One region of the Pedobacter sp. SL55 genome, then DNA from elsewhere that is predicted to be linked to it. Evidence: riboswitches for the same ligand, from Rfam matches in the RefSeq annotation. Region 1 holds a riboswitch; the other holds the start of a gene.
The links. A riboswitch is a leader RNA that binds a small molecule or an ion and turns the genes downstream of it on or off. The one in region 1 is predicted to bind S-adenosylmethionine.

Region 1 (11,867 bases):
TTTACCAACTCTTCTAAATGGGTAGCAATCATTTTTTTATTGGCCGATACTACGTTTTTTCCATTGCTCAATGCTTTTTTGGTGATTGTATAAGCCGCATCGGCATCGTCAATTAACTCTACAATGGTGTTGATTTCGGGATTGTCTAAAATTTCATCATGTGAGGTTGTGAAAAGATGCGCATCTAAGGTTCTGCGTTTTTCAGGGTTTTTGATGGCTATTTTAACAATTTCTAGATTTAGGTTTTGTGCCTTTATGATATCGTGTAGCCCTTGGCCAACTACGCCAAATCCAAATAATCCTATTTTAAGTTTCTTGCTCATGTTTTATGGTATTGAGTTTGGCGTTTTGCGTTTTGCGACATTTTGGCAAACGCTTAACCCCAAACGCTCAGCATTCTTCGCTATGCTGTTCTATTTAACTTTATTACTTTCTTGTTTTTTGCGGCATTTTCTTTCAAGAACGTGCCAATGATGTTCGTTAACTTATCTGTTTCTATTAAAAATCCGTCGTGGCCGTAAGCGCATTTAATGCTGGCAAATTGTGCATCGGTAATGTTGTTGGCTAAAAACTGTTGTTCGGTAATAGGGAAGAGCACATCGTTCTCAATACCTACAACAAGTGTATTCGCTTTTACCAATTTCAAGGCATCAGCTATGCTTTTTCTACCGCGGCCAACGTTATGGCTATCCATCGCTTTGCTTAAATACCAATAGCTGTAGGCATTAAAGCGTTTACACAATTTTTCGCCCTGATAGTTTTGGTAAGATGAGGCTCTGAAATCGGTCACTTTATCGTTTACGCTTTCTAGCTGCGTTTCGTTGTAAGCTTCGTAGGTTCGGTACGAAAGCAAAGCGATGCTTCTTGCAGTTTTAAGTCCCTTTAAACCACCATCAGGTTTGTTAGCGAAGAAAGTTCTGTCGGTAGCAATGGCCAAACGCTGACTTTCGTTAAAGGCAATTCCCCAAGGCGAGTGAGCTGCGTTGGTAGCTACTAAAATCAAGTTCTCGATTTCAGTTTTACCTGTAATAGACCATTCCAAAGCCTGCTGGCCACCCAACGAACCACCAATTAAAGTCTTTACCGTTTTAATACCTAAATGATCTGCTAATATTTGATGGATTGCCGCCAAATCTCTAATGGTAAACTCAGGAAAAGCCAAATAATAAGGCTGGCCAGTTACTGGGTTTACGCTTAATGGGTTGGTTGTACCATAGTTAGAACCCAAAACATTTGCACACACAATAAAATGCTCTTCTGGATTGAACAAATCTTTGGTGCCGAACAATCCTTTCCACCAATCTAATACATCGGCATTTGCCGTTAGCGCATGGCAAGCCCAAATTACATTGTCTTTCTTTGCATTTAAGGTGCCGTAAGTGTGATATGCAATTTCCAGATTGCGAAGTTTTTTTCCGCTTTCTAGCTTGAATATTTTTGGATATTTATAGGTGTTAGACATGTTTAAAAGTTGGTTCCGATAGCTATCGGAAGTGTAAGGTTGCTGACTGAAAACTGTTAACTGATAACTGAAAGTGCTTGTTCAAAATCTGCTTTAATATCATCGATATGTTCAATACCAACCGATACTCTGAGTAGGTTTGGCGTAACACCAGCGGCTAATTGTTCTGCTTCAGATAATTGCTGATGTGTAGTTGCCGCAGGCTGAATAATTAGCGTTTTGGCATCACCTACATTAGCTAAATGACTTACCAGTTTTAGGCTATCCACTAATTTTATTGCATTTTCTTTACTTCCTTTTAGCTCGAAACTTAATACCGCACCAAAGCCGTTAGATAAATATTTCTTCGCATTGGCGTGATATGGACTGCTTTCTAAGCCGGGGTAGTTTACTTTGGCAACTGCCGGATGGTTTTCTAACCATTTAGCCAAAGCTAATGCGTTTTCTACGTGGCGCTGCACTCTTAACGAAAGTGTTTCTAAACCTTGCAATAACAAGAAAGAATTGAAAGGTGATTGTGAAGCTCCAAAATCTCTTAAACCTTCTACACGAGCTCTAATGATGAATTGAATATTGCCGAAAGGACCATTTTGACCAAACACATCGTTAAAAACTAAGCCGTGGTAACCCTCAGCAGGTTCTGTAAAAGCAGCGAATTTGCCATTGCCCCAGTTGTAATTGCCACCATCAACAATTACTCCACCAATGCTTGTACCGTGGCCGCCAATCCATTTGGTAGCAGATTGTACCACTACGTTAGCGCCGTGCTCAATAGGACGGAATAAATAACCGCGGCGCCAAATGTATTGTCTACAATTAAAGGTAAATCGTGCTTTTTAGCAATAGCGGCAATCTGTTCAAAATCAATAATGCTGAAAGATGGATTACCGATAGTTTCTAAATAAATAGCCTTCGTATTTTCGTCAATTTTAGCTTCAAAATCAGATGGGTTATCGCCATCAGCAAATTTTACGCCGATGCCCAAACGTTTAAAAGCAACTTTGAATTGGTTGTAAGAACCGCCGTATAAGTGACTAGAAGAAACGAAATTATCGCCGGCTTGTAGGATGTTGTTTAAAGAGATGAACTGTGCCGCTTGGCCAGAAGCAACTGCTAAAGCTGCTACACCGCCTTCTAAAGCTGCAATACGTTTTTCAAATACATCGGTAGTAGGGTTCATGATACGGGTGTAGATGTTCCCAAATTCTTTTAGAGCGAATAGGTTAGCGCCATGTTCAGAATTTTTAAAACCGTATGAGGTAGTTTGGTAAATAGGCACTGCTCTCGAGCCAGTTGTTGGGTCTACTTCTTGTCCAGCGTGTATTTGTAGTGTTTCGAATTTATGTTGAGACATGGTTTTTAAGTTTTAAAGTTAAGGTTGAAATGTTTAAATGTTGAACCTGTTAAGGTACGTCAGTGGGGCGTATCCCGTTTCAGCGGGACCTTCCTAATTGCGAGAAAATTACAAGTGGAAGATTTTTGATTTTAGTACATGCGAATGCACATACACATCATCAATTGCATACTGCAGCAATTGCCAATAATAGAAGTTTTGCCGACCTGCTCGGGAAACGTGTTTCTTGAAATAGAATTAATTAGTTTCATCTTATTAATTTATATCTCCAAAATGCACCATGCAATTTGGTCAGGAATTGGCACCTTCTCTTTTTGAGGGTTGCCAGTGGGTCTGTGAGCCTGTCTCTCGCCACTTCTTTATAAATCAACACCGTTAGGTAATTGACTTTTACTTGGTGTTCCAAATAATGTTTCAAATATAGGGTGTTTTTTATTTTAATACAAAATAAAATTCTGAAAAATAATTAAATGCTTGATTTTCAATTAATTTTTTGTTTGGTTAACCACAGATACACAGATAATCGGTTTACATTAAATACCTGTAAATAGAAGTTATCTGTGCATCTGTGACTAAAAAGATACTTGAATGATATATCGGAGTATTCTTGAATGAATAAAATACTAACTTTGTAGACTTACTATATATTTTTAGATTTTGAATACAGCATTCCTAAATAGCATTATCCAACGCCAAAACCAGCAACAGGTTGTGCCTTCCAATCAGACTATTGCAAATTGGGCTCAATCGTTATTAAATTTGATTTTTCCTGAAAGAGGAGCATCCTCCAATTATAATCAAGAGGTATTAAAAGGTATTTTTTTCGAATTGAAAGAAGAGCTCCAGTTGATATTGAAATCTACAAAATCGCCTGATAAAACGTTTAGCAAAGGAACTGCGGATACTTTCTTTAAAAATTTGCCAGAGATTTACCGAAAATTAAATACAGATTTAATGGCGTTGGTAGATGGAGATCCGGCGGCACAAAGTGAGTTCGAGATCATTCGCTGCTATCCTGGTTTTTTTGCGGTGGCGATGTATCGCTTTGCGCATGAATTGCACTTGTTAGAGGTGCCACATATTCCGCGTATCATTACCGAATATGCACATACCACAACTGGAATTGATATTCATCCGGCAGCAGAAATTGGCGAATATTTATATATTGACCACGGTACGGGATTGGTAATTGGAGAAAGTACGGTAATTGGCAACCACGTTAAATTGTATCAAGGCGTTACTTTGGGAGCGTTAAGTGTAGATAAAGAACAACGAAACATCAAAAGACACCCAACTATTGGCAACCATGTAATTATTTACTCTGGTGCAACCATTTTGGGTGGCGAAACCTTTATTGGAGACCATAGTGTAATTGGTGGGAATGTTTGGTTAACGAAGAGTGTTCCAGAAGGTTCTACAGTTTACCATCAGGCAGAGGTTAAAATTAAGGAGAAGAGCAGTTGATGGTTAGACTGTAATAAATGATAATCACATCTGTGAAATCTCTTAATCTGTGAAATTATAAAAATATGAAAACCATTATAGATTGCATCGGCAATACGCCACTGGCGGAAATTAGATATCTGAATACCAATCCCAACGTCAAAATTTACGCTAAGCTTGAAGGAAATAATCCAGGTGGAAGTGTGAAAGACAGGGCTGCATTGAACATGATCCGTAGTGCGATGGAAAGAGGCGATGTAGATAAAAACACCAAGCTGATTGAAGCAACCAGTGGAAACACAGGGATTGCCTTAGCCATGATTGCATCCATTTACGGAATTGAGATTGAGTTGGTAATGCCAGCAAGTTCTACCAGAGAACGCACCTTAACCATGGAAGCTTTTGGCGCTAAAGTTACTTTGTTAGAAAATATTGAAGTTTGTAGAGATTATGCAGAAGAAAAGGGAACACAGCCTGGTTATTTTTTGCTGAACCAATTTGCCAATCCTGATAATTACTTGGCGCATTATAAAACTACAGGTCCAGAAATTTGGGAAGAAACCCAAGGTAAGATTACTCATTTTGTGAGTAGCATGGGTACTACAGGTAGTATCATGGGAAATTCAAGATATTTGAAAGAGCAAAATACGGATATTCAGATTGTAGGTTGCCAACCGACAGAAGAATCATCCATTCCAGGTATTCGTAGATGGCCAATTGAATATTTACCAAAGATTTATGAGCCTGAAAGAGTAGACAGAATTATGGATGTTTCTCAGCAAGATGCAACCTTAGCTGCTAGGACTTTAGCTAGGAAAGAAGGTATTTTTGCTGGTATGAGCAGTGGCGGTGCATTGCATTGTGCCTTGCAACTAGCCGAAGAATTGGAAAGCGGCTTGATTGTTTTTATTGCTTGCGATAGGGGAGATCGGTATTTGAGTAGCGATTTGTTTGGGTAAAAGGCATTACGATGTCCAATCAAGTTGGCATCACGATATGTTTAGGATGTTCGTATATCTTAGTAAGATTGCTTCGTGCCTCGCAATTTACGGGATTCCTTTTATGCACAATACTGCTTTTAACTTTTGACTTTCAACTTTTAACTCCCTAACGCTTGCTCCAAATCTGCAATTAAGTCATCAATATGCTCTAAACCTACCGAAATACGAATTAAATTTTGTGGGGTTTTGCTAGTCGGTCCTTCTACAGAAGCACGGTGCTCAATTAAGCTTTCTACACCGCCTAAGCTCGTTGCCTGACTAAAAACTTTAACACTATTCACTACTTTTCTGGCAAAATCGGCATCGCCTTTGGTTAAAATAGAAAGCATACCGCCAAAACCACGCATTTGTTTCTTTACAATTTCATGCTGCGGATGAGAAGCTAAGCCAGGATAAAAAACCGCTTCTACTTTAGGATGATGATTTAAGTAACTGGCCAATTTCTCTGCATTTTCGCAGTGCCCTTTAATACGGTAAGCTAAAGTTTTAATACTTCGTAGCAATAAGAAGCAATCGAATGGCGAAGGCACAGCGCCTCCAGTTTCTTGAATGTTTTTAATCTTCTCAAAAAACTCATTTTTAACCGCAAAAGTTAAAGAACCACCTAAAACATCACTGTGTCCGCCAATGTATTTGGTAGTAGAATGCATCACAATATCAGCGCCTAAGGCAATAGGGTTTTGCAAAATTGGCGAGGCAAAAGTACTATCCACGGCAAATATCAGTTGATGTTTTTTCGCAATTTTCCCCAATGCTTCGATGTCGCAAATCTTTAAAAGTGGATTGGAAGGGGTTTCTACCCAAAGCAATGCTGTATTTGCTTTTACATAGTTTTCAACTTCTTCAACTACTGTTAAATCAACAAAATCGAAAGTTAAGGTATCTGCAAAAATGGTCAGCAATTGCTTTTTAAAGCCCCAATACATGTCGTCTGGTGCAATAATATGACTACCAGGTTTTAGGGCTTGGAAAATGGCCATGCCGGCAGTATTGCCCGACGAAAACGCACAAGTATCGGCACCGCCCTCTAAAACAGTAATTATTTTTTCTAAGGCAGAACGATTTGGATTGCTTACTCTACTATACATGTGACCACCCGGATAGCCACCATCTTCGCCTCTAAAATAAGTGGTAGACAAATGAATGGGAGAAGTAACGTCTCCTGTACTGGCTTTAACTAGGTTAGAGGCATGTATAGCATTAGTTTCAGGCTTCATAAGATTTAATTTAATTGGTAATTAAACAAATGTAAATGAAATAGCCGAAATACTCTATTTTTGGCAAGATTTATGTGAAGAGTTCACAAAAATTATATTCAATGTAGAGGTTTAACCTACTTCAATAAAAAAATCAAAAACAGATGAAAAAATTAATTTTAGCTATTGCTTTATTCTCTGCATCGTTAATGGTGTTAGAAAGTTGTTCTCCAAAAACTACAACAGGGGCGCCTGCCGTTAGGAGAGGTAATGTTACAGGTAACTGGATGTTGAACAACATTACTTTCGAAGGTATTCCTGATGTGGCAGTAAGATCATTTTTAGGAGAAAGCTCTTATAAATGTTTTGTTGGTAGTATTTGGAGGTTAACCAACAGCGGAAATGGTAGCTATAGCTTACCTGCTAGCGCAAGTTGTTCTGCTAAAACACAAAATATTTTTTGGTCGGTAAGCACAGCTGATGAAACTTTCCAATTTAAAAAATTATACGAAGGTGAAAAGGCTAGAAATATAATCGAAGGTTATCGTTTAGTATTGGCTGGTGCTGATGAAAGTACAATGATGATCAAATCTCCGATAGAATACAGTGGTAAAACCGCTTACGTTGTAATGAACTTCGTAAAAGCAGTAAACTAAAATCTTATTAAATTTCAATGTAAGCCGTAAGCAGTTTTGTTTACGGCTTTTTTATTGCTGGATAAATACGTATGGATAATCAGTATTAATGCCAAAAAGCTAAATCTACTGAACTTTTATTCTTTTCAATCGTTTCATTATATGATTAAGTAAAAGATATTATGGAGCAAAATATAGATCCAAAAAAGATGTTTTCTGCACCGCCATTTGATACACCATACCAGGATTATCCGGGCACTGAAAATAAAATGGAGCCAAAGGCCGATCATGGAGAGGAAAGTTATGTAGGCTATGGTAGATTTAAGGATAGAAAAGTTATTGTTACTGGCGGAGATTCTGGTATAGGAAAGGCAGTAGCCATTGCGTTTGCTAGAGAAGGTGCCGATGTATTGATCAGCTATCTTTCGGATGAAGAAGATGAAGATGCCGAAGATACGGCTTCGTTTGTTAGAAAAGCAGGAAGAAAAGCAATGCTGATGAAAGGCGACATTACAAGTGAAAAGCACTGTAAGGCAATTGTAGATAATGCTGTGGCAGAGTTCGGGCATATAGATGTACTTATCAATAATGCTGCTTTTCATATCAGTAGAAAATCGATAGAGGATATTCCCACTTACGAATGGAATTTGACGTTTGATACCAACGTAAATGCCCTATTTTATTTATGTAAGGCAGCAGTTCCTCACATGCCAAAAGGAAGTAGCATCATTAATACTACTTCTGTTGTCGCTTTTGATCCCTCAGAAGATTTATTACCATACTCTGCCACTAAAAGTGCAGTAGTTAACTTAACCGCAAACTTAAGTCAGATACTTTTAAAGCAAGATAAAGGAATTAGGGTAAATGCTGTTGCACCAGGCCCTGTATGGACACCATTAATTCCAGCTACAAAATTCAACGTTGAAAATTTTGGTAAAAACACGGCAATGGAGCGTCCAGGGCAACCAGTTGAAATAGCGCCAGCGTTTTTGTTTCTAGCATCCGCTGATGCAAGTTTTATCTCGGGTGCGGTATTACCAGTAACTGGCGGTAGAATTACGATTTAGTGAATTAAGTAAGGTAGGGTTTGGGGTGTTACCTGCTGAACGTAATTTTTACTTCGGTAGCAACAATCTCTAACGTAGTTAATTTGTTGTTTTGTAATTCTTCATGACCAGAAAAAGGGTTAATATAGGTATGTATCTTTGATATACACTTTTGATGTAAGTTCAGCAATATTCACATCTCAAAAACACTATTGAAAATAAATTGTTTATTTCGCTACATACTTTAGATTATAAATAATAAAAGGTGTGTTTATGCGTAAAATATAAGTTGCAAGTGTACTGCTGTAAATTAATCTTCAATAGGGTATTAGTTGTATTACATTATCTATAGGTGTTTATTTTTAGAATTTAATTTGTTTTTATGGTTAATGTAACTCACATTGATACTTCTAGCGATGAAAAAGATTTTAAAATTAAATCTATGATAAACAATTTGCAGCAGGCATATAATGCCGAAAAACAATGGCTTGCACTATTGCCAATTCTGCGTTTGGCGATAGGTTGTGAAGATCTGTTAGCAATGTTAAATAAATTTGAAAAAGAAGGAAAAGCACACGTTCAGCGCCTAGAAATTATTTTTAGTATACTAGGTGCTTCAAAAGTAGAGCAGAGCAATAAAGATATAGAGGTTTTAGTTGAAGAGTGTTACGATATCATAGATGTTACTCCTAGAAATAGTTTTATACGAGATGCGGGTTTAATTGTAGGCCTGCAACAATTACAGCAATACCAAATTACAACATATACTTCTTTATTGGCACAAGCTTTACTCTATGATAAACAGAAAATAGTAAACCTGCTGAGGGTTATTATTTATAATAAACACCAAGAAGAAGAGCAACTGGCCATGGCAGGTGCCAGTCAAATGCTCGATAAGATAGTGGGTAATTAATTTTAGCCTAAGGTGGCATAATTTTTTCTTCTATTTTAGAACCTAAATCTTGTATTGTTTTGTCATCTAAATTGCCCCAAAGTTGTTCCCATTTGCCATAGGTTTCGTTTCGTAGCTGTGTAATTTCGATTTCCTTGTGTTTGCACGAGTAATAAGGAACGCCATCTGTGGTTTCTAATTGTACAACTTTAAGTTGGCTTTCTCTACCATCAATTTCCACTATTATATAAAAGTTTATTGCTGTTGTCGACATAATTTAATGATTTTAACTTTACAACGTACGGTAACAGGCTTATTTTTAGCATATTTTCATTTTAGAAAAACTTCTTTTTTTAAAATTTGACACTCAATAATGAAAAAAAATCGACGTTAAACTTATTTGTTAACGCCGACCTAAGAGTTTACAAGGCCTAATTTAGGCAGCAACATTAGATTCAGACATTGCAATTTCCGTTAATTTACTATCTGTCTCCTTTTCTTGATCTAAGGTAGTCTGCAAAAGCCCTCTCGCTTCTTCGTGCTCCATTAAGGTGGCATAAGTTACTAGGCAACCGTATGTTGCAATTTCATAATGCTCTACTTTTTGCGCAGCGGCAATTAGAGCTGCATCTAAGGCTTCATCTCCTTCAAATTCTTCCATAATTTCTTCGGCCTCGTTTAAAAGGCCTTCCATAGCCTTACATTTTTTCCCTCTTGCGGTTAGGTCAATAGAAGCAAAAACTTGTTTTAGCCTATCAATTTGTTCTTCTGTTTCAGTGTAGTGAGAAGCAAACGCATCTTTTAAGCTCTGCCCAACAGCTTTATCCGCCATTTTTTTTAAGCCTTTTAGAAGTTGTTTTTCTGCACCAAGTACGTCTCTCAACTCGTCAACAAATAGTTCGTGTAAATGTGCGTTGGGCATACTGCCATTATCTTTTCTACTTTTCATAATACTAATAATTAAATGTGATAGGATATGTTTTGATTTTCGTATTGATATAAGCGTGCTAACTCCATTTTTGTTTGAGGGCGGCTTAAAACGAGTATTTTGTGAAGATTGCTAGGTACTAATACCTGTTTAAAAGAATTTTTAAACAAAGAAGGGTTAAAATTTGGTTAGTAAGTAACTTAAAATAAACGTATGGCTAAATATGCTAAAAAAGCTGGCGAAAAAGTTGGCGAGGCTATCCACGAGATGAAAGAAGGACAACTGAAAACTGGTACAGGTAGGAAGGTAACGTCAAAAAAACAGGCTATTGCTATCGGTTTATCTCAAGCAAAGAAAGCAGGGGCAAAGGTGCCAAAGAAGAAAAGCTAATGGTACTAGTTGTCAGTTTTCGAATGGCTCTGATCAGAATGGATAAATTTATCAACCTTAGACTTAAGTTCGTTGAATTTATTTTCAGTTTCTTTGGATTTTTCTCTTAAAGCCCGCGATTTTTCCAATAAGCTTTTAGTAGCTTGTTGGTTTTTGCTTAATTTCTCTCTCATGTTAACTGTGTTTATCCCAAATATACCTAATAAATGCTCTTTAAATTTTTCTATTGCAAAAACGAGTATAAGTCGGGTTAAATACTTGTTTGGTCTTATTGATTAAACTAGCAAGTGTATTTTAATTGTGATTTTAAATACCTCTACTTAAAGTAAAAATACTCTTCTTATAGATAATTAGCACTTTTTTAAGGGTTTGGGCCTATCCATGCAAAATAATGAGTATAAGAAATGCGAACACCAAGGTGGGCAAGAGAACCAAAATCGAAGATTAGTAAAAGAAAATGAATTAAATAATAGGGGCAACTGACCTTTTTAGAACTATTGCCCCAGCGTAGCATCATAAAGGAAATTGGATGCGCACAATGGTTTCATTTGATTTGGAAGCGAAGGTAATTTTACCATTAAGCAGCTTTACTTTTGATTCGATTGTTTTCAATCCAATTCCGTTTTTTTTACTTTTTTTGCTGTCAAATCCCTTACCGTTATCTTTTGCCATAATGTAAATTTGGTCATCAAGTACCGAAACATCTATATGGGCATTTTTAGCATCGGCATGTTTCATGATATTTAGCGATAGCTCTTGTACAATTCTGTAAACAGCCAGTTGTATGTACTTGTCTAAATGCACGTCTAGATTAGAAAAAGTACAATTGAAATGTGTTTTACCCCTCAATTGGCTACACACATCTTTTATGCTTGCTTTTAGTCCAAAGTCTTCGAGAATTGATGGCATCAATTCGTGAGAAATTTTTCTGCTTTCCTGTATGCATAAGCTTAATAATTCCTTTGATCTGTTAAGGATGTCTATATTCTCTTCAATTGCATTTGCACTACCTAGATTTAAACGTTCTAAACTGGTTTTTACACCATATAAAACTTGGCCTAAGCCATTGTGCAAGCTTTCGGCAATCCTTTGCCTTTCTTCTTCCTGAGCGTTTAACGTTGCTTTTAAAATTTCTTTCTGCTGTTGTTTTTCTAACTCATTTCTTTCTAGGGTAAGCTGCTTATTTCTTTCTTCTAGTTCTCTCTGCTTGGTAATATCTTGCGAAATGCCAACAATATGAGTAGAAAATCCACTTTCATCTCTTACATAGGCGGCACTTTTTGTTTTAATCCAATGGATATGACCTTTGGCGTCTATCAGTCGGTACACTAATTCTTTTGTTTCCCTTTTAGAAAGCCTGCCTTTAAGTTCGTTGTAAAAGTTTACCTTATCATCAGGATGGATAAACTGCTCAAAGAAATCTTTACCCATTTTTTTTATTTCATCTTGAGATTTTTCTACCAATTGCTCAATCCTATGGTTAGAATAAAATTGCTCTAAGCTAATTAAATTGATGGCAT
Region 2 (11,867 bases), 2.0 Mb from region 1:
ATGCAACCACTTTAGAAGAAAAAACAACTTTTTCGTATCAAAGTAGCAGAGAAGGCTGGGGCTTAACCTACAATGGTAAACAATTGCTACGTAGCGATGGCAGCAACAAAATCTGGCTCATGAATGCAACCACTTTTAAGGAAGAAGGTTTTATTGAAGTGTACGACAACAAAGGTGCTGTTGAGCAACTGAATGAATTGGAATATATTGATGGGAAATTATACGCCAATGTGTATGGTGCCAACAGAATTGTAGTGATTGATCTTAAAACCGGCGCTGTGGAAGCAGAGGTAGATTTGGGTAAATTAGTGCCTAAAAACTTTTTTAAGGACGATTACGAGATCAGTAACAATGTGTTAAATGGCATTGCTTACGATGCCGCAGGAAAGCGTTTGTTCGTAACGGGAAAAAAATGGCCTAATTTGTTCGAGATTAAATTGAGCGAGAAGTAATTTAGCTTTCGAATAATTTTAATCTTAGCTAACAGAAGGGTATATTTTTATTCCCGTTTGGCTTTAGCCAACGGATTAGGAACAATGTATTAAGGCTTTAGCCACATCAACTGCATTTTGGCTAAAGTCTCTTTTTTACATTTTTGCTGTTAGACATTACAAATGTCGAACCCGTATCATCGGATTTTTAATCCGTTTTATGATTTGATGTATGCTCGGGCCACAGACCCGACGATAAGACTTCGGAGTTGCACACTCCGAAGAGGGGAACAGCGGACTGCCCTAATTAACTTTGTCAATCTTAATATGAGATATGCTGATAAGATTGACAAAGCTTTAGCATAGGCTTTCGTTAATTAGACCCGATTGAACGTAAAGCCCGCAAGCGAGTAAAACGAGTGCGGACTTGAAGAGAAAGCGGGACTGAAATTGCCAAGAAGGAAAAATGTGGCTCTTCTAAAAAAGAAAAAGCCAGTAAAAAGTAAGCTGCTTAGCTAAACTTGTTGTTGGGGCAACTAATCTTTTTTTACTTCATTTTCTTTTAAGTAGCCTTGGTAGGTAATAGATTGCTTTGCATTGCTGTTTAACGATAAAGTGGCATAGCCTTCATCGCCAATATTTAAAGCCAAACGATAGTTTTCTTTGGCATCAATAGTTTGGATAAGGATATCCCAACCACGTTTTTTGCCCTTTTTACTCTTGTACTCAAATTTCTTTGAAGTGAACTTTACGCCACCCTCATTTTGGCCAATTGGTGCCGTAAAAGACCTGCCGTAATAGGGTAAAAATGCAATTACACTATCGGGTGTAACTTTTACTTCGTAATAAGTTTCGTTGAGGTTAATGGTGCCGCCTTGCATAGCTCCAGGCATACGGCTCATTACAGCGCTGATATCTTGCACATTTAAAGGTGTGGCACTTCTGGCTACAAAAGTGTAGGTTTTAGCTTCCACAATTTTAGCTGTAGTAGCTTTATCGGTTTGGGCAACAGCCTGAATTGAAATTAAAGCCAATACTGCGGTGTATAATATTTTTAAGCTATTCATCTCTCTATTGTTTTATCAATTTAATGCTATGATGATAAGAACGAACAAAATCCATAAAAGTTTATAAGCTAGTTTAATTAGGTTGTTTGGCATGCTTACGATGATCGAATATAGACTTTTGTTTTTATCATCTAAATAAACAAGGCTGTTTGCCGCTACTAACTCCTTAACCCTTTTCGCTTATGCCTTATTAACGTATATTTGCCTTTATGACTAAAGAACAGTTGCAAGATTTAAGAGATAGATTAGTTTCTCTGAGGGGGTATCTTTGACGTTGATGAGCTTTTATACCAAATAGGCGAGGAAGAAAAAATTACACTCGACCCTAACTTTTGGGATAATCCGAAAAAAGCCGAACAAGTTTTGGCTCAAATTAGTAGTAAAAAGAAATGGACAGAAGGTTTTGCACAGGCTAATGCGGCTTATGAAGATACGGCAGTGCTCTATGATTTTCAACAAAGTGGCGATGCTACAGAAGAGGAAGTAGAGGAACAGTTTACATTGGCATTAAAGCTGGTAGAAGAGCTGGAACTGAAAAATATGTTGAGCAGCAAGGAAGACCAACTGAATGCGGTTTTGCAAATTACTGCTGGTGCCGGTGGTACCGAAAGCTGCGACTGGGCAAGTATGCTCATGCGAATGTATTTGATGTGGGCAGAAAAGAATGGCTACAAAGTTAGCGAGCAAGATTATCAGGAAGGGGAGGTTGCTGGGGTAAAAACCGTTACTTTGGAGATTACTGGCGAATTTGCTTACGGTTACCTGAAAGGCGAAAATGGTGTACACCGTTTGGTGCGTATTTCTCCATTCGATTCGAATGCCCGTCGTCATACTTCTTTTGCTTCGGTGTATGTTTATCCGTTGGTAGATGATACTATTACGATAGATGTTAACCCTGCTGATATAGAATTTGAAACTTTTAGGGCTGGCGGTGCTGGTGGCCAGAACGTAAATAAAGTAGAAACGGCGGTGCGTTTGTATCACAAGCCATCAGGTATTATCATTAAAAACCAAGAGTCGCGATCGCAGTTGCAGAATAAAGAAAATGCTATTCGTTTATTGAAATCGCAATTGTATGAAATTGAAATGCGCAAACGCATGGAAGCTACGGCGGCCATTGAAGGTAGTAAGATGAAGATTGAATGGGGCTCGCAAATTAGAAGTTATGTGCTAGATGATAGGCGTGTAAAAGATCATAGAACCAATTACCAAACCTCTAACCCTGATGCGGTGCTAAACGGCGATATCAACGAGTTTTTAAAGGCGTATTTGATGGAGTTTTAAGATTGTGGTTAGGTACTAGGCATTAGGAATTAGGTGTTAGTTTTTAGAAATAGTTTGATAATAGCAATAAAATACTGATTTTTAGGATTTGGCAACAACAATACAAGAATTGAGCAATGAAACAATATAAAGCTTTAAGACTATTAACTTTTCTTTTATTTGCAATTATGAGTGCTAATGCTCAACAGGCAATTTCTTTATATGGAGGCGTTATTCCGGGAGCCAAGCCTACACCGATAGATTATGTGGAAGAAACCACCACTCGCGAAGATAAAGTGGTAAGGGTAAGTATGGTTGCTAAACCCCAATTGTACGTATATCAGCCAGCAAAACCAAGTGGCGCTGCGGTAATTATTTGCCCAGGCGGTGGTTATGGCATTTTGGCCATAGATAAAGAAGGACATGATGTTGCTAAGAAATTTCAGGAAATTGGCGTAACCGCTTTTGTATTAAAATATCGTTTGCCTAGCGATTTAATTATGAAAGATAAAAGCACTGGCCCGCTGCAAGATGCTTTGCAAGCGATTTACTTAGTTAGAAAAAATGCCTCAGTTTGGGGGATAGATGTAAACAGGGTAGGCATTATGGGCTTTTCTGCGGGTGGCCATTTGGCTTCTACCGCCAGTACCCACTTTGCCGATATGAAAATCGAAAACCAAGAAAATATCAGCTTACGCCCTAGCTTTTCTATCTTGATTTATCCGGTAATTACCTTTGGTCAGTATACGCATGGTGGCTCTGTAAAGAATTTACTTGGCGAGGCACCTACAGAAGAACAAAGGAAATATTTTTCTTCGGAACGACAGGTAACTGCACAAACACCTCCGGCTTTTTTAGTACACGCTAACAACGATAAATCTGTGCCAGTTCAAAATAGTTTAAGATACAATGAGGCTTTGGTAAAAAATAACGTGGCTGCCGAGTTGCATGTTTACCAAGCAGGTGGGCATGGCTTTGGCCTTAACAATAAAACTACCGCAGACGATTGGTTTGAGCGTTTAAAAAATTGGCTAAAGGCTAATAAAATCAACTAATTGGAAGCTGCCAGGTAGCCTAAAGCCTGCTTAATCATTGGGTCGCTTTGGTTATGTGCTTTGTAGTAACCATTGTCGCCCAAGTAGTATTTGTAAAGCATTAGTTTCAGGTTTTTGTAGATCAATGGTTTAGCTTGAATAAGCTGCTTGGTATCGATAACAATTTTTTTACTTTCCGCGTACTTCAAAAAGTCAACATAATCTTTATCCGAAATATTGAAAACAGCAACTGCTCTGTTCAAATATTCTTGGGTATATCTATCGGCTAAAGTTTCAAAAACAAAATCTACAAAAATATTTTTTTGTAATAAGCTAGCGTAAAATTTGTTGTAGCCAAGTGTGTCTAGTTTTACATAGATATCTGGCTGTATGCCGCCGCCAGCAAAAACTTTTTTTCCATCTTTGGTAATATAAGGCATGTTGTTCATTAGGCTATCAGCCTTGTTGGATTCTGCGGTAAGTTCGCCGGTGTTTAGTCTTTCTTCAATTTCTCGCTGATAGGCTTTGTAGCCTTTTTTATAAGATTTTTGAATACTTCTGCCTAATGGGGTGTAGTAACGGGCAATGGTTAGGTTAAGTGCCGAGCCATCTTCAAAAGCAAATTGTTCTTGTACCAAACCTTTACCAAAAGAGCGGCGGCCAATAATAACGCCTCTGTTTAAATCTTGTATAGCACCCGCAAAAATCTCACTAGCAGATGCAGAGTTTTCATTAATTAGAACAGCTAGTTTGCCTTGTTCAAACTCTCCGCCGCCAGTAGTGAAATAATCTGTACGTGGGTCGTGCTTGCCTTTGGTGTAAACAATTAGTTTATTCTCTGGCAAAAATTGGTTAGCTAAAGAGGTTGCGGCGGTTAAATATCCGCCACCGTTATCTCTTAAATCTAAAACCATTTTTTTCATACCTTTTGCTTTAAGATTTTTAACAGCAGTAGTAAAATCGGTATCTGTTGTTGCGCCAAACTTGCTAATTCTAATGTAAGCTGTTTCTTGGTTAAGCATATAAGCGGCATCAATACTGCTTACTTCAACTTTTCCACGTTTCACATTTAGTGTAACCGGGTTTGTATTGCCGGGATGAAGCACCGTTAATTGCACTGTAGTGCCTTTTTTTCCCTTAATTCTACCCATCATTGCAGAGCGAGGTAGCATTCTGCCGCTTACCACGGTGGTGTCTACTTTCAAAATTTTATCACCTTGTTTAATGCCGCTTAAAAAAGCTGGCCCGTCTTTAACCACATTGGTAACCAACAAAGTGTCGTTTAAGATGTAATATTCTACACCTACACCTTCAAAATTGCCTTCTAAGGTTTCAGATAGTTCAAAAGCTTCGGTGGGAGGTAAATAGGCACTGTGCGGATCGAGCTGGTGTAAAAGACTGTCTATCGGCAAATGCTTTAAGCTGTCGGCATTAATATCATCAACATATTTTTTTTTAATGATATGGATGATGTCTTCCACCTTTGCTTCTTCGGTATTGGCATACCTCATATCATCTTGTACCTTGAAGCCTTGGTTTTGTAAGAGTTTGTAACCCAAATACATGCCACCAATTAACGTTACGCAATAAGCTAACGCAATCAATAAGTTGGTACGGGTATTTTTTTTCATCAGTTTTGGATGCAACAAAGTTATGAAAATATGTGTCTTATTTAGGAAAACGTCTAATCAACAATTTAGTTTTTTAATAATTATTGCCGATATTTGAAAACTCTTGCAAGAAATTGCGGTAATGTGCAAATTTGTGAGACGAACACGCTAGTAAAAATATAAATGAAAAGAGTAACCGAACAAGAGTCTAACTACAAGGATATCGATAAGATGTCGGTAATGGAGATTTTGACAGGCATTAATAATGAGGATAAATTAGTTCCTCTGGCTGTAGAAAAAGCATTGCCTCAAATAGAAAAATTGGCTACAGCAGTAGCAGAAAGAATGAAGACGGGCGGGAGGTTGTTTTATATTGGTGCTGGCACAAGTGGTCGTTTAGGTGTGGTAGATGCCTCTGAGTGTCCGCCAACCTTTGGTGTACCTTTTGACTGGGTGGTGGGTATCATAGCGGGTGGCGATACAGCCATTCGTAAAGCAGTAGAATTTGCCGAAGATGATGCCGAGCAGGCCTGGAAAGATTTGCAAGAGTACGAGATTAGCGAAAAAGACAGCTTGATTGGTTTGGCGGCATCGGGTACTACGCCTTATGTAGTTGGGGGCTTAAATACTGCCCGTAAACATGGCGTGCTAACAGGTTGTATCATTTGTAACCAAGGCGGCCCAATAGTTGCCGAGTCTGATTATCCAGTAGAAGTGGTAGTAGGCCCTGAGTTTTTAACGGGATCTACACGTATGAAATCTGGAACTGCGCAAAAATTGGTGTTAAATATGTTGAGCACCACGGTAATGATCCAGTTAGGGCGTGTGAAAGGAAATAAAATGGTGGATATGCAATTAACTAACCATAAATTGGTAGATAGAGGTACCCACATGGTAATGGAAGAATTAAACATTGGCCAAGAACAAGCCGCAGAATTGCTAATCAAATACGGAAGCGTACGTAAGGCTGTAGAAGCAAGCAAATAGATTTACGAATTACGATTTTAGAATTACGATTATTGGGTGTAGAAATCTAAAATCGTAATTCTAAAATCGTAAATTTGTATCATGCATGAAATAGAACCATATTATCAGTGGAGAGACGACTACATTGCCGCTGAGGATGAGCGTTCGCCGTTTTACAATACAGAGTATTCAGAATTTTACTACGATAAACAGCTTTATAACTATCTCATTCATCCCCAATGGGATACCTTTGGCTCTAACACCCTTTACATTAAAGTGCTCTACGCCGATTATGATAGGCAGTATGCCATTATAGAGCTAATGGGCGAATGGAATGATACCATCAACAATGATATCATGATGTTAAAAAGGGAGATTTTAGAGTTGATGGTTGACGAAGGACTGAATAAATTTATCCTAATTGGAGAGAACGTTTTAAACTTCCATGCTTCAGACGATAGCTATTACGAAGAGTGGTTTCAGGATGTAGAAGATGGTTGGATTGCAGGCATCAATTTCAATGAGCATGTAATCCGCGAGTTCCGTGAAAATAGTATCGATTATTACATCAACTTTGGTGGAGAACTAGATGATTTGCACTGGCGCAAGCTTAAGCCACTTCAATTTTACAAAAAAGTTGAAGAACTTTTGATCAAAAGGTTAAACTAAAATTGTATTTTTATCCGTTAACCAATTTAAATTAATGATGGAACAACAAAATTATCAATATCAGAACGATTCAGTTTTTGTACAAGAGAAATCAGTTGCTAAAAAATTCTTCGCTAACGTTTTCTTATGGATGTTTGTGGCTCTTGCCGTATCAAGTGTTGCAGCTTTTGGATTAGTAAATTCTCCAGGAATATTATCTCAATTGGTAAGCGAGAGAGGTTTTACAGTACTTGGTTACATCGCCATATTTGCACCACTTGGCTTAGTAATGCTAATGGGGGCAGCAATGCAAAGACTTTCTTACCCAGCGTTAGTAGGTATTTTCTTGCTTTACTCTATTTTAACTGGCGTGATGTTGGGCTTTGTTCTATTAATCTACACAGCAGCTTCTATTGCGATATGTTTTGCTGCAGCAGCTATCATTTTTGCAGTTATGGCAATTATGGGCTACACTACTGATGTAGACTTAAGTAAATTTGGTCCTATCTTAATGGCTGGTGTAATTGGTCTAGTGGTGGTAAGCATTATCAATATGTTTATTGGTAGCGATACTTTAGGCTATATTTTGGGCTTTGTAGGTATTGCCATTTTTACTGCTTTAACAGCTTACAAAGTACAAGAAATTAAAAGAATAGGCGAAGGTTTAGATGAGAATGGAAACGAAATTGCCTTAGCTGATAGCAAAAAGCTAGCTTTGATGGGCGCTTTATCACTTTACATTACATTTATCAATTTATTTCTTTCTTTATTGAGAGTGTTCGGAGACAGAAGATAATCCGCTTAAACAAAATTTTATATCGAAGGCCATGCAATTTTGCGTGGCCTTTGTAATTTTATTTGGTTGTGACACTGATATTTTTGGAAATGATAAGCGGATGTTGCACCTTTGCATTGCTTATTAAGAAAGATGGAGGGAATAGACCCAACGAAGTCTTAGCAACCTGTGCCAACAAGGTGCTAATTTCTAATCTCAGCAGTGGCGAGAGAAGATAAGTTTAAGGGAAGGCCAATTCCAATACTTTTAGAGTAAGCTAATAGATTTGAGTAAAGCGTATTGCGTATTGCGATATGTCTCTATACGCAAATCTCTATACGCAATACTGAATGAGTAGCATTAGAGAAGAACTAGAAAAACGTATTTTAATTATAGATGGTGCCATGGGTACCATGATACAGCGTTACACCCTAACCGAAGAAGATTTTAGAGGCGAGCGTTTTGCTAATCATCCCTGTGATGTAAAGGGGAACAACGATTTGTTGAACATTACCCGCCCTGATATTATCAAAGCTATTCATACCGAATATTTAGCAGCAGGGGCCGATATCATCGAAACCAATACCTTCAGTACGCAACGTATTTCAATGGCAGATTACCAAATGGAAGAGCTGAGCTATGAGTTGAGTTACGAAGGGGCGAGAATTGCCAAAGAAGCAGCCTTGGAGTTTATGGCAAAGCATCCCGATAGGAAATGTTTTGTGGCTGGTGCCATTGGCCCAACCAACCGTACGCTTTCATTATCTCCAGATGTAAACGATCCGGGTTTTAGAGCCATTTCTTACGATGAACTTTTTGATGCCTACTATGAGCAGATTAGAGGTTTGGTAGATGGTGGCTCGGATGTGCTATTGATTGAAACCATATTTGATACTTTAAATGCAAAAGTAGCCATTGCAGCCATTAAACAATATGAGGAGGAACTCAAGTCCCGCCCCTTAGGGGAGGGATTTAGGGAGGGGCCGCTCGAAATCATGATTTCGGGAACCATTACTGATGCTTCGGGAAGAACTTTATCTGGTCAAACGGCAGAAGCATTCTTAAACTCTGTAGCACACGCCAATCCCTTAAGTATTGGTTTTAACTGTGCTTTAGGAGCGAAAGAAATGCGTCCGCACATTGAGGAATTGGCGGCAAAAGCCAATTGTTACGTTTCTGCTTATCCAAATGCGGGTTTACCTAACGAGTTCGGCGCTTACGATGAAATGCCTCATGAAACGGCGCATTTAGTAGATGATTTTATCACCTCTGGTTTTGTAAATATTGTGGGTGGTTGCTGCGGTACTACGCCAGACCATATTGGCTGCATCGCCAAAAAAGCAGCGGCGGCACAACCAAGAAAAATTCCAACCATTGCTCCGTATTTACGCTTAAGTGGTTTAGAGCCCGTAACCATTACTCCGGAAAGTATTTTTGTGAATGTGGGAGAGCGTACCAACATCACAGGTTCGCCGAAATTCTCTAAATTAATTTTAGGCGGAGATTATGAAGCTGCTTTAGCTGTTGCCTTGCAACAAGTAGAAGGCGGTGCGCAAATCATCGATGTAAACATGGATGAGGGGATGATTGACAGTGAAGCGGCAATGACCAAATTCCTGAATTTAATTGCTTCGGAACCTGATATTGCCAAATTGCCTATCATGGTCGATAGTTCTAAATGGACGGTAATTGAAGCGGGTTTAAAATGTTTGCAGGGAAAAGGCATCGTTAACTCGATATCCTTAAAAGAAGGCGAAGAAATTTTTAAAACCAATGCACGTAAAATTATGCGTTACGGGGCTGCGGTAGTGGTAATGGCTTTTGATGAGCAAGGTCAGGCTGATAATTACGAACGTAGAGTAGAAATCTGTAGTCGTAGTTATAATATCCTAGTGAACGAGATTGGATTTCCCCCACAGGATATCATCTTTGATCCTAACATCTTGACCGTAGCTACGGGTTTAGAAGAGCACAATAATTATGCGGTAGATTTTATTGAGGCTACCCGTTGGATTAAACAAAACTTACCTCACGCTAAAGTAAGCGGCGGGGTTTCCAATATTTCATTCTCTTTCAGAGGAAATAATGTAGTGCGTGAAGCCATGCACTCGGCATTTTTGTACCATGCTATCCACGCTGGTTTGGACATGGGAATTGTAAATGCGGGGATGCTAGAAGTTTATCAAGAAATTGCACCTGAACTTTTAGAGCGTGTAGAAGATGTATTGTTAAACCGTAGAGATGATGCAACTGAACGTTTGGTTGAGTTTGCAGAAACAGTAAAAAATAAAGGAAAAGTTGTTGTTAAAGACGAGGCTTGGCGACAAGGAACCGTTGAAGAGCGTTTATCTCATTCATTAGTAAAAGGTATAGTTGAGTTTTTGGATGATGATGTTGAAGAAGCCCGTCAGAAATATCCACGACCAATTCAGGTAATTGAAGGTCCGTTGATGGACGGAATGAACATTGTTGGAGATTTGTTTGGCGCCGGAAAAATGTTCTTGCCGCAGGTGGTAAAATCTGCTAGGGTAATGAAAAAAGCGGTGGCTTATTTGTTGCCGTTTATTGAGGAGGAGAAAAAAGCCAACCCTGATGCCGCACAAGGCTCGTCGGCCGGTAAAATCTTACTCGCTACTGTGAAGGGCGACGTACACGACATCGGAAAGAACATTGTAGGGGTAGTGTTAGCTTGTAATAACTTCGAAATTGTAGACATGGGCGTGATGGTACCTGCGCAGGAAATCATCAAAAAAGCCAAAGAAATTAATGCTGATATCATTGGTTTGAGTGGGTTGATTACGCCATCACTGGATGAAATGGTTCATTTTGCCAAAGAAATGGAACGCGAAGGATTTACCATTCCTTTAATTGTGGGCGGTGCAACTACTTCTAGAATACATGCTGCCGTGAAAATTGCACCTAATTATTCTGGTCCGGCAATTCACGTGTTAGACGCTTCGCGAAGTGTAACAGTTTGTAGCACCTTAATGAATGGCGAATTACGTGACGGATATATCTCGCAAATTAAAGCTGAATATGATAAAGCCCGTGAAGCACATTTGAACAAGCGTTCGGATAAGCGTTTCAAAACTTTAGAAGAAGCGAGAGCTAACAAGTTTCAGATAGATTTAACACAAGTTGCTCCTGCGCCAAAATTTACAGGCACAAAGGTATTGGAAGATTTTCCTTTAAAAGAGTTACTTCCTTATATCGATTGGACGCCATTTTTCCATACCTGGGAACTGCGTGGTAGTTATCCTCGAATTTTTGAAGATAAGAATGTTGGCGACGAAGCAAAGAAATTATTCACTGATGCACAAACTTTGTTGAAACGTATTGTTGATGAAAAGTTATTAAAAGCAAAAGCGGTGTTCGGTTTTTGGCCAGCGCAAGCCATAGGCGATGATATAGAGTTGCAGGTTTCGGGTTACGAGTTACGAGATAAGCCAGACTCGCAACTCACAACTCATAACCCAAAACTCGTAAAAATACACACCTTGCGTCAACAGGCAGAGAAAGTTGATGGTCAGCCGTATTATGCACTGGCTGATTTTATTGCACCACAAGGAAGCGGTAAACAAGATTATTTCGGTGGTTTTGCTTTAACTGCGGGTATCGGTTGTGATGAATTGGTGGCCGAGTACGAGAAAAACTTTGATGATTACAATAGTATCATGGTTAAAGCCCTGGCAGATCGTTTAGCCGAAGCTTTCGCCGAAAAATTACATGAGTTGGTGCGTAAAGATTACTGGGGTTATGCAAAAGATGAGCAGTTAAGCAACGACGAATTGATTAAGGAACAGTACGCAGGTATTCGTCCTGCACCAGGTTATCCTGCTTGTCCAGAACATACCGAAAAAGGAACTTTGTTTGCCTTGCTAGAAGCGGAACAAAAAATTGGTTTGCGCTTAACAGAAAGCTATGCGATGTATCCAACTGCCGCAGTAAGTGGTTTCTATTTTTCGCATCCAGAGTCTAGATATTTTGGGTTGGGGAAAATAGGGAAGGACCAAGTGGAAGAATATGCAGAGCGTAAGGGAATGAATTTGGAAGAAGCGGAACGGTGGTTGGCA

Region 2: it holds a riboswitch for S-adenosylmethionine, as region 1 does, so the genes downstream of both, metH (methionine synthase) here and OVA16_RS16590 (O-acetylhomoserine aminocarboxypropyltransferase/cysteine synthase family protein) in region 1, are expected to answer to the same signal.

Annotation. Positions count from the first base shown of each region.
Region 1 covers NZ_CP113059.1:3,700,939-3,712,805, reverse strand. The annotation lists gene OVA16_RS16600 (homoserine dehydrogenase) at 1-323, opposite strand, end outside; gene OVA16_RS16595 (homoserine O-acetyltransferase family protein) at 404-1,462, opposite strand; partial or broken gene OVA16_RS16590 (O-acetylhomoserine aminocarboxypropyltransferase/cysteine synthase family protein) at 1,519-2,816, opposite strand; SAM riboswitch class I at 3,074-3,184, opposite strand; gene OVA16_RS16585 (serine O-acetyltransferase) at 3,474-4,280, shown strand; gene cysM (cysteine synthase CysM) at 4,346-5,218, shown strand; gene OVA16_RS16575 (trans-sulfuration enzyme family protein) at 5,359-6,477, opposite strand; gene OVA16_RS16570 (lipocalin family protein) at 6,621-7,112, shown strand; gene OVA16_RS16565 (SDR family oxidoreductase) at 7,274-8,158, shown strand; gene OVA16_RS16560 (DUF892 family protein) at 8,520-9,050, shown strand; gene OVA16_RS16555 (hypothetical protein) at 9,058-9,303, opposite strand; gene OVA16_RS16550 (ferritin-like domain-containing protein) at 9,466-9,978, opposite strand; gene OVA16_RS16545 (DUF6496 domain-containing protein) at 10,171-10,347, shown strand; gene OVA16_RS16540 (hypothetical protein) at 10,353-10,520, opposite strand; gene OVA16_RS16535 (PAS domain-containing protein) at 10,861-11,867, opposite strand, start outside.
Region 2 covers NZ_CP113059.1:1,651,754-1,663,620, forward strand. The annotation lists gene OVA16_RS07540 (glutaminyl-peptide cyclotransferase) at 1-452, shown strand, start outside; gene OVA16_RS07545 (DUF4251 domain-containing protein) at 968-1,498, opposite strand; one part of gene prfB (peptide chain release factor 2) at 1,708-1,767, shown strand; one part of gene prfB (peptide chain release factor 2) at 1,769-2,782, shown strand; gene OVA16_RS07555 (alpha/beta hydrolase) at 2,899-3,816, shown strand; gene OVA16_RS07560 (S41 family peptidase) at 3,813-5,426, opposite strand; gene murQ (N-acetylmuramic acid 6-phosphate etherase) at 5,589-6,392, shown strand; gene OVA16_RS07570 (hypothetical protein) at 6,474-7,040, shown strand; gene OVA16_RS07575 (Bax inhibitor-1 family protein) at 7,075-7,815, shown strand; SAM riboswitch class I at 7,933-8,036, shown strand; gene metH (methionine synthase) at 8,145-11,867, shown strand, end outside.